Tunturibacter gelidoferens: one gene and its partners. The protein of the gene in region 1 binds, or shares a complex with, the protein of each later gene. Links are inferred from orthologs where the notes say so. Each region holds a gene or a part of one and is shown in the gene's direction. Other genes may lie near its edges.

The links.
Region 2: the proteins of secY (region 1) and secA are in contact, whole or in part, in a crystal structure (PDB 3DIN), measured with the Thermotoga maritima proteins. The link is inferred for Tunturibacter gelidoferens from one-to-one orthologs. Residues at the interface, in WP_004081795.1 of Thermotoga maritima: Glu108, Gly109, Glu110, Glu111, Ala236, Glu237, Arg238, Arg239, Ile240, Thr241, Ile242, Gln243, Tyr244, Ala245, Arg246, Arg247, Val248, Thr249, Gly250, Arg251, Arg252, Val253, Tyr254, Gly256, Ala257, Ser258, Thr259, Tyr260, Leu261, Pro262; in WP_004082002.1 of Thermotoga maritima: Glu261, Ala262, Arg263, Lys300, Ala301, Arg302, Thr303, Ile304, Ile305, Leu323, Tyr324, Asp325, Pro326, Val329, Ser330, Tyr333, Ile336, Lys340, Phe345, Val349, Glu363, Phe364, Tyr374, Ser375, Gly376, Gly377, Glu393, Ile395, Thr482, Ser483.
Region 3: secY (region 1) and secG share a complex: the UniProt entries of both Escherichia coli proteins name them as parts of the sec protein translocase complex. The link is inferred for Tunturibacter gelidoferens from one-to-one orthologs.

What each region holds. Positions count from the first base shown.
Region 1 is NZ_CP132938.1:5,401,176-5,404,075, reverse strand. The notes cover bases 45-2,873. They hold secY (preprotein translocase subunit SecY), read left to right. Parts: upstream 45-668; coding sequence 669-2,078; downstream 2,079-2,873. Other genes in these bases: map (type I methionyl aminopeptidase), read left to right, coding at 2,852-2,873; RBB81_RS23175 (adenylate kinase), read left to right, coding at 2,091-2,849; rplO (50S ribosomal protein L15), read left to right, coding at 114-575. In the rest of the region: rpmD (50S ribosomal protein L30), read left to right, coding at 1-16; more of map, read left to right, coding at 2,874-2,900. UniProt on the Escherichia coli protein: The central subunit of the protein translocation channel SecYEG. Consists of two halves formed by TMs 1-5 and 6-10.
Region 2 is NZ_CP132938.1:2,671,842-2,675,505, reverse strand. Bases 53-3,645 are described here. They hold secA (preprotein translocase subunit SecA), read left to right. Parts: upstream 53-400; coding sequence 401-3,445; downstream 3,446-3,645. Other genes in these bases: RBB81_RS11915 (cupredoxin domain-containing protein), read right to left, coding at 3,562-3,645; RBB81_RS11925 (DUF4232 domain-containing protein), read left to right, coding at 53-271. Also shown: more of RBB81_RS11925, read left to right, coding at 1-52; more of RBB81_RS11915, read right to left, coding at 3,646-3,664. UniProt on the Escherichia coli protein: Required for protein export, interacts with the SecYEG preprotein conducting channel.
Region 3 is NZ_CP132938.1:3,570,919-3,573,700, reverse strand. The notes cover bases 53-2,763. They hold secG (preprotein translocase subunit SecG), read left to right. Parts: upstream 53-1,113; coding sequence 1,114-1,413; downstream 1,414-2,763. Other genes in these bases: RBB81_RS15710 (pyridoxal phosphate-dependent aminotransferase), read right to left, coding at 2,201-2,763; RBB81_RS15715 (MBL fold metallo-hydrolase), read left to right, coding at 1,496-2,125; RBB81_RS15725 (response regulator transcription factor), read left to right, coding at 53-595. In the rest of the region: more of RBB81_RS15725, read left to right, coding at 1-52; more of RBB81_RS15710, read right to left, coding at 2,764-2,782. UniProt on the Escherichia coli protein: Subunit of the protein translocation channel SecYEG. Overexpression of some hybrid proteins has been thought to jam the protein secretion apparatus resulting in cell death; while this may be true it also results in FtsH-mediated degradation of SecY.

The sequences.
Region 1 (2,900 bases):
CCGCGTCGTCGACTAGTCGCGATCCGGCATAACAGCACGACCCCGTAAGGGCTAACTCATAAGCGAGTCGGCGAAGAGCAGAAGCTGCTTCTCCGGCGTTAAGCGAGGAAACAATGGCAATCCGTAATCTCTCCAATCTGCGTGCCCCCAAGAGGGCGAACGAAAACAAGAAACGTGTCGGCCGCGGTATGGGTTCGGGAATGGGTAAGACCTCGACCCGTGGACACAAGGGTCAGGGCTCGCGCTCGGGTTCATCGCTGATGCGTGGTTTTGAAGGCGGCCAGATGCCCCTTCACCGTCGTCTGCCGAAGCGCGGCTTTACCAACATCTTCCGCGTTGAGTATCAGGTCCTTGGCCTTGACCGCGTCGCCGAGATCGTCGCTGCTGAGAATGTCACCGAGTTCACCCTCGACAAGATCATCGAGCTTGGCCTCCTTCGCAAGAAAGGCGCTTTGATCAAAGTGTTGAATAACGGGGAGATCAAGACCGCAGTGACCGTTCACGCGCACAAGTTCTCGAAGACTGCCCAGGAAGCAATCGAAAAGGCCGGCGGCAAGGCCATCCTGATCGGCTAAGCAGCATTTAGAATGATTGGCAGGCGAGGGCGACCGCCCTCGCATCGCCGTTTTACCAGAACGCCAGTCTCACCCCCGAGGTTTCAGCTTCCGATGTTCGAGAAAATCGCAAACATCTTCAAAATTCCCGACCTCCGCAAGCGCGTGCTGTTTACGCTTGGCATGTTGGCCGTATACCGCCTTGGCGGGCACATCCCCACCCCCGGCATCAACGCCGACATGCTCGCCCAGTTCTTCAATCAGAACTCCGGCTCGGCTCTCGGTCTCGTTGATCTCTTCTCGGGTGGAAACCTTCGGAAGCTCACAGTCTTTGCCCTCGGCATCATGCCGTACATTACGGCGTCGATCATCTTCCAGCTGCTCACCGTCATCTATGAGCCGCTTGCAAAGCTGCAGAAGGAAGGCGAACTCGGGCGTCGCAAGATTACGCAGTGGACGCGATACGTCACGGTTCTGCTCGGTATCGTGCAGTCGTTTGCCATCGCGCTGACACTGACGAACACCAGCACCGGGCAGACGATGGTCACCATCTCCCGTGCCGCCTTCATCCCGCTCTGCGTCATCACCCTCACTGCCGGCACTGCCTTCATCATGTGGCTGGGGGAACAGATCACCGAGCGCGGCATCGGCAACGGGATGAGCCTGCTCATCTTCGCTGGTATCGTCGTCGGCCTGCCGAAGGGCATCGAAAATCTCTACGAGAAGGTTCGCGACAACGCCTGGGGTGCGCTGACTCCCCTCGCTGTTGCCCTCCTGATCGCGGGTATGATCGCCGTCGTTGCCTTTATCGTCTTCGTGGAGCGCTCGGAGCGTCGCATTCCGGTCCAATACGCCAAGCGCATCGTTGGGCGCAAGATGATGGGTGGCCAGTCCACTCACCTCCCGCTCAAGGTCAACTCCGGCGGCGTGATGCCGGTTATCTTCGCCAGCTCCATCCTGTCGGCTCCTCTGCTCTTCTCCGGCGCTCACATCTTCGGCTACTCTCTGCAGGACTCATCCTTCTTCGGGCCAATCCTGCGTGCTCTGGCTCCTGGTGAGCCCTGGTACGAACTGCTGCAGATGGTCGCGATCATCTTTTTTGCCTACTTCTACATCTCGATCGTCTTCCGTCCAGACGATATCGCCGACAACATGCGCAAGTACGGCGGCTTTATCCCCGGCATTCGTCCTGGCAAGCGCACGGCTGACTTCATCAACGATGTGCTGACCCGCATCACCCTCGTCGGCGCTCTCTATCTCATCATCATCACCATCATTCCGCAGCTGCTCATCAGCGGAATCCACTTCAACCATCTCTGGCTCATCGGCTCGGTCTTTGATCGGCTGCCGACCTGGATGACCAACGGCCTCGGCGTCAACTTCTACTTCGGCGGTACCTCGCTGCTGATCGTTGTCGGCGTAGCCATGGACACGGTCCAGCAGATCGAATCGCAGCTCATCATGCGTCACTACGACGGCTTCACTCCCAAGAGTGGTCGCATCCGTGGCCGCAAGAGCTGGTAGGAAGTTAGCCCGTTGACGACAAGCATCGTATCTGAAACCGAGACGGCCCCGGCAGACAAGAACTTTCTGCCCGGGCCGGTCCTGCTTTTAGGCGCCCCCGGCGTTGGCAAAGGCACGCAGGCTCAGCTGCTAATGGCGGTTTACGGCATCCCACAGATCTCCACCGGCGATATCCTGCGCACCAATATTGCGAACGGCACTAAACTCGGCAAATCGGCAAAGAGCCTCATGGACGAAGGGAAGCTCGTTCCCGATGATCTTGTCAATGACATGGTTGCTTTACGACTTGCTCAAAGCGACGTTTATTCGGGATATATTTTGGACGGATTTCCGCGCACGCTCGTGCAAGCGAATTGGTTTGATATGCAGGGTCCAAATTTTCGTAACATGCCACTTCCAGTCGCCATTGGCATAGTAGTTGATCATACCGAGCTCCTCCACCGCATCACGGGACGTCGCATATGCCCTGCGTGCAAACGTATCTACAATATATTTTCCAATCCTCCAAAGATTGACGAACGGTGCGATATTGAAGGGGCAAAGCTGGAGCAGCGCCCGGACGACACTGAAGAGGCTTTTACTCGCCGCATGAAGGAATACGAAAAGCTGACCGCGCCTGTCATTCAGCACTATAAAGATAAGCGTCGCTTTCGCGAAGTTGAAGGTCAAGCTTCGGTAGACGAGGTCCAGTCGCGTATCCTTGCGGCTCTGAAAGACTTGCGGAAAGAATTTCCGCCCGGATCTTGGAACTCCCAGTCAGGGTCTCGCTGAAAATGGCCATCATGATTAAAACGGCGCAGGAGATCGAGAAGATGCGGATCT
Region 2 (3,664 bases), 2.7 Mb from region 1 along the record:
CGAAACCCCGCCCGGCATGCACCCCGGCCCGGTGATTCTGCCCGTCGCGATTCCTGCAAACGCCGAGGCGACCGGCGAACTTCACTGGGTCTCCGGCGAGGTCTTCGACAACAGCAAGTGCTTCTCCCCGGCGTTCGTAGCCATAGCCTTCGGCACCGAGACCCTCCGCGCTCCCTTCACCGGCCACCTCTGCGCGCCCTCAGGACAAGACGCCAAGTATCGCTTCGCCTACCTCAAGCGCGATCCGGTCTACGTACGCTCGAAATCCTAGCCGTTCGATCCCTGGCACCCGCGCGCTTCAGATTCGCCGTATCTCCAACGGCCAACTTCACTTCCAACCGCGCCACCCATACCAGTTACACTAGTATTTGGGATTAAGTGCGCCCCGAAGGATACCGTTTTGCTCAACTCAGTCATTGCAAAAGTCTTTGGCACCAGTAACGAACGCGCCGTCAAGCGCATCCAGCCCACGGTTGCGCAGATCAACGCGCTCGAGCCGACCATTCAGGCGCTCTCCGACGAGGCTCTGCGCGACAAGACCGCCGAGTTCCGCCAGCGCATCGCCGCCGCCATCTCCCACATCGCCGACACACCCGAGAACGCCGACGAGCGCAACGCCGCCGAAAAGGAAGCCCTCGACGCCATCCTGCCTGAAGCCTTCGCCGTCGTCCGCGAAGCCGGTAAACGCGCCGTCGGCATGCGCCACTTCGACGTCCAGATGATCGGCGGCATCGTCCTCCACTCCGGCAAGATCGCCGAGATGAAGACCGGCGAAGGAAAAACCCTCGTCGCCACCCTGCCCTGCTACCTCAACGCCCTCGCCGGCCGCGGCGTCCACGTCGTCACCGTCAACGACTATCTCGCCAAACGCGACGCCGAATGGATGGGCAAGATCTACGGCTTCCTCGGCCTTACCGTCGGCGTCATCGTCCACGACCTCTCCGACGAGCAGCGCCGCGAAGCCTACGCCTCCGACATCACCTACGGCACCAACAACGAGTTCGGCTTCGACTACCTGCGCGACAACATGAAGTTCGAGCTCAAGGATCAGGTCCAGCGCGGCCACTACTACTGCATCGTCGACGAAGTCGACTCCATCCTCATCGACGAAGCCCGCACCCCGCTCATCATCTCCGGCCCCACCGACCAGACCACCGACAAGTACGCCCGCGTCAACGTCATCATCCCCAAGCTCGAACTCGGCGAACTCATCGAGACCGTCGAAACCAAAACCTGGTCCGGCGACTACGTCGTAGACGAAAAAACCCGCTCCATCACCGTCACCGACGAAGGCTGGGAGAAGATCGAAGGGTTGCTTGGAATTGGAAACATAGCTGACCCGGAAAATTGGGACCTCAAGCATCACGTCGAAGTCGCCATCAAGGCCCACTCCCTCTACAAGCGCGACGTCGAGTACGTCGTAAAAGACGGCGAAGTCATCATCGTCGACGAGTTCACCGGCCGTCTCATGCCCGGCCGCCGCTGGTCCGACGGACTCCATCAGGCTGTCGAAGCCAAGGAAGGCGTCGCCATCCGCAAGGAAGACCAGACGCTCGCCACCATCACCTTCCAGAACTACTTCCGCATGTACAAAAAACTCAGCGGCATGACCGGCACCGCCGAGACCGAAGCCGCCGAGTTCGACAAGATCTACAAGCTCGACATCGTCGTCACCCCCACCAACCGCACGATGCGCCGCATCGAAAACGCCGACGTCGTCTACCGTACCGCGCAGGAGAAATACTTCGCCGTAGCAGACGAGATCGCCCGCCTCCACGGAGAAAAGCAGCCCGTCCTGGTCGGCACCACCAGCATCGAAAAATCCGAGCTCCTCTCCGAGATCCTCAAGCGCAAAGGCGTTCGCCACGTCGTCCTCAACGCCAAGTTCCACGAGAAGGAAGCCGAGATCGTCGCCCAGGCCGGCCGCCTCGGCATGGTCACCATCGCCACCAACATGGCAGGCCGCGGCACTGACATCCTCCTCGGCGGCAACGCCGAGTTCATGGCCCGTCAAGATCTCGTCCGCAAGCAGCAGGCCCGCGCCGTCTCCGCAGCCGAAGGCATCATCAGCCCCGTCGCCGGTCCCGGCATGGTTCGCTTCTACTACACCGGCCAGGAGTTCGAAACCACGCAAGCCAACTGGGACGCCGCCACCGCAGCCCACGAGGGCGCAGCCAAAGCCGAACACGAATCCGTCATCAGCGCCGGCGGCCTCCACATCCTCGGCACCGAGCGTCACGAGTCCCGCCGCGTCGACAATCAACTCCGCGGACGCGCCGGCCGTCAGGGCGATCCCGGCTCTTCCCGCTTCTTCCTCTCCCTCGAAGACGACCTCATGCGCATCTTCGCCCGCGAGTGGGTCTCCACGCTCCTCCAGCGCCTCGGCATGGAAGAGGGTGTTCCCATCGAATCCGGCATGATCTCCCGCCGCATCGAAGCCGCGCAGAAGGCCGTCGAAACGCAGAACTTCGAATCCCGCAAGCACGTCCTCGAGTACGACGACGTCATGAACAAGCAGCGTGAAGCCGTCTACGGCCTCCGTCGTCAGCTCATGGAAGGCGTCGACCAGAAGCAGCTCATCACCGAGGACTACACCTCCACCATCCTCTCCAACATCCTCGACGAGAACGCTCCGGAAAAAGTCCACGCCGATGAGTGGAAGCTCGAACCTCTCTTCGCGCAGATCTACGACATCTTCGGCGCACACCTTGAAAAAGAAGTCGATGCCACGGCACTCAACCGTCACGAACTAGGCGAAGCCATCTTCCAAAACCTCCGCGGCCGCTACGACATCAAGGAGAACATCCTCGGCGCCGAAGCCATGCGCTACCACGAGCGCATCGTCATGCTCTCCGTCCTCGACGGTCTCTGGAAAGATCACCTCCTCGCCATGGACCACCTCAAAGAGGGCATCGGCCTCCGCGGCTACGCGCAACAAGATCCACTCGTCGCCTACAAGAAAGAGTCCTTCGAGATGTTTGAAGGCATGATGATGCGCTTCCAGGAAGACACCGCACGCCACCTCTTCCGCATGCAGATCATCGGCCCCGACGGCACACCCATCGAGTCCGCCGAGCAGCTCGCTCAAGCCCAGGCCCACGCCCAGGCTCTAGCCCAGGCCCAACAAGCCCAGCAGCTAGCCGCAGCCAGCGCGCAAAACGCCCTGCCCCCATCCGGTCCACCGCAGCACACCAACGCCCCAGCCGCGCGTCAGAATCCGGCGCCGCCCGCCAACCGCGCACCCTCCACCACCATCGATGCACTCGAGCGCGAGTTCCAAAAGAAGAAGCAGCGCGAACTCGAGCAAGCCCGCTCCGTCAGTTCCTCCTCATCCGCCACCAACGGTTCAGGCCCGCGTCACGCCGGCGAAAAAGTAGGCCGCAACGACGAGTGCCCCTGCGGCTCCGGCAAGAAGTACAAAAAGTGCCACGGCGCCACCGCGTAGCTCAAGCGAGTCAGCGATAAATCCGTCAGCGAGTCAGCAAGTAGTTGCCCAGCGCAAGAACTCCGCTGACTTGCTGACTCGCTAACCAGCTTTTCCGCCGACTCGCTGTCAGTCTGCTAATAGGACCGGACAATCACCTTGCCAACCATGCCAAGATTGTCATGCAGCGCGCAAATGTAGTTGTATGTCCCCGCCTCCGTGAAGGTAATGCGAAAACGC
Region 3 (2,782 bases), 1.8 Mb from region 1 along the record:
GACCAGGCCCATCCCAGCCGACGTCATCCTCATCGGCTCCTCAAGAATGGACAACACGCCAGGAGCCGTCTCCATTCTTCAATCCCTCCCCGATTTTTACAAAAGTGCACGCGTAGTCGTTCTCACGCAGGATCCCGACTACGCCGAAGTCATCTCCTTATTCCGTGCTGGAGCGAAAGGAATCTTTGGCAGCGCCGATCTGCGCTTCGAACTCCTCTGCAAGTGCATCCGATGCGTCCACCAGGGGCAGATATGGGCAAAAAACGAGCTGCTCGCCCACCTCGTGTCTTCCCTCTCTCATCCCAGATCTACCAATGTCATAGACCGCCACGGCAAGCCGCTGCTCACCACCCGCGAGCAACAGGTCCTGCATCTTCTATCGGACGGCCTCAGCAACTCCGAGTTGGCAACCGTGCTGAAGCTCAGCGAACACACCATAAAGAATCACCTTTTCCGCATCTACGACAAGCTGGGCGTCTCCAATCGCATGGAAGCGGTCTTGTATGCACTCACCCCTCGCGACACGCATCCGATACAACATCGACCCACCCACCCGCCAGCCTCCAACAAAATCGCAATCATCAAAACCGCCTAGTCCGTATCATGCCCCTGCTGTCACCTGCCCTGATCTTCTCAAAGGAGAAGACCCCGACGACCTGACTCAAGCCCGCATCACGCCCTTGCTGTCATCCTGACCCTGAGCCTGTCGAAGGGGAAGGATCCCCGATGAACTCCATCCTGCCCAAACCGCTCGTCCCTTTCCGACCCACTCTCTTCATGCCGTTGCCTGTTCCTTATCGTCCGGCAAGATTCTGCTGCCACCGACCCCATTCGGTCTGTTGTGAACTTTCGATTCAGAACACCACCCCCGTATCAACCCATTTCCGCCAGAAGCCGCCGTCTTATAGGTCAGGACGCACACAAAATCCGTTAAAAAGCCAGCGCCCCAAGGCCAGCGCCAGCTGGGCTTTCCTCAATACCCGGTGATACACTAGGTCTTAGGTTTAGGTGCGACGCCGCAAGGCGCGCGGGGCTCATCTCCTGCTCCGCACCGATCCCGAACATTCTCCGGACATCAACTCTCCGGGCCTCAAGAGGTAGCAAGCAGCTCCGATGGTTATTCTTCTCGTCATCATCCACGTTATCGTCTGTCTCTTTCTCATTGGCGTAGTCCTCCTGCAGCAGGGCAAGTCCGCCGACCTCGCGGGAGCCTTCGGCGGCCAGGGATCGCAGACCGCCTTCGGTCCTCGCGGCGCAGCCAACCTTCTCACCAAGCTCACCACCTACTCGGCGATCGTCTTCATGCTGACCTCCATCGGCCTTACCATCCTGCTCTCGCGCGCCAGTGGCGACCACTCCGTCCTCTCCGGCACCGCTCACCCCACCAGCCAGACGACGCCCGCCAAGAAGTAGCTCATAAATCTTCAGAGATGCGCAGGCCTCGGCTTGCGCATTTTTCATTCCCAAAAACTCCCCATGAAGGCTCAAACCCGCCATGATCCACGAGATTCTCGCCGTCGGCCCGCTGCAATGCAACTGCTCCATCCTGGGAGATGAAACGTCTCACGAAGCCATCGTCGTAGACCCCGGCGACGACATCCCACGAATCATGGCCGTCTTAGCCAACCACAACCTGACCGTCAAAAAAATCGTCATCACCCACGCCCACATCGACCACATCGCCGGAGCCCATCGCCTCAAGCAGCTAACAGGCGCTCCCATCCTCTACAACCAGCAAGACCTCCCCTTGGTCAAAATGATGGACATCCAGGCAGGCTGGCTCGGAATCCCAACCCCCACCGTTCCAACCCCCGACGACACACTTGAAGACGGCAAGCTCATCGCCATCACCGGTCTCGCCGGCTCCATCATCCACACTCCAGGCCACACAGAAGGCAGCGTCTGCCTCTACCTTCCAGCCCAAACCCTCCTCCTCGCCGGAGACACCCTCTTCGCCGGCACCGTAGGCCGCACAGACCTACCCGGCGGCGACATGCGCAAGCTCATCGCCTCCATCCACGACCGCCTCCTCACCCTGCCCGACGACGTCACTGTCATTCCCGGCCACGGCTCCAGAACAACGATCGGCGTGGAAAAGGATTCTAACCCGTTCCTTCAAACCTAATAAAAACAATGAATTATAGACAGCAATGAAATTACAGCTTTACATGCATCACATGAACTAGTAACTACCGTGGTTCTACCTAGTTACCCTTTTGATCCTCGAAACACCCTCCGCAAACTCGCCCACAGGCCCTAGCAAACTCACTACTATCCGGCCGGCTTCTGCAATCCCATAAAAGCTCCCCGGATGCACCACCACCCCCGCCTCCCGTAGCAACAGCCCCGCAACATCTTCTTCGCCGAGACGCTGGGGCAACCGCAGAATCGCACTCCACCCAGCCTCCACCCTAAGCACCTCAACCAAACCCCCAACCGCAATCTTCAGATTCCCACTTACCCGATCCAGAATCTGTCCCTGAATCCCCCGCCTTCTCGCCAACCACACCGGCAGTGCCCTCTGCATCGGCGCGTTCATCGACAAGAAGGTATCCGCAACGACCTCCAGCCTCCCCATCGCCTGACCTCGATCCCCCTCCGGCCCGAACCCCACAATCCAACCAACCTTCATCTGCGGCAGCCCTGCAATCTTGCTCATCCCGCTCAACACAAACGTCAGCACCGGGTGCGGACCCGCAGCAAAGCTCGTTAGCCTCGCACCCTCCTCCAGCGGATAATCCAGAAACACCTCATCCACAAGCAGCGCCAACCCAAACCGCGC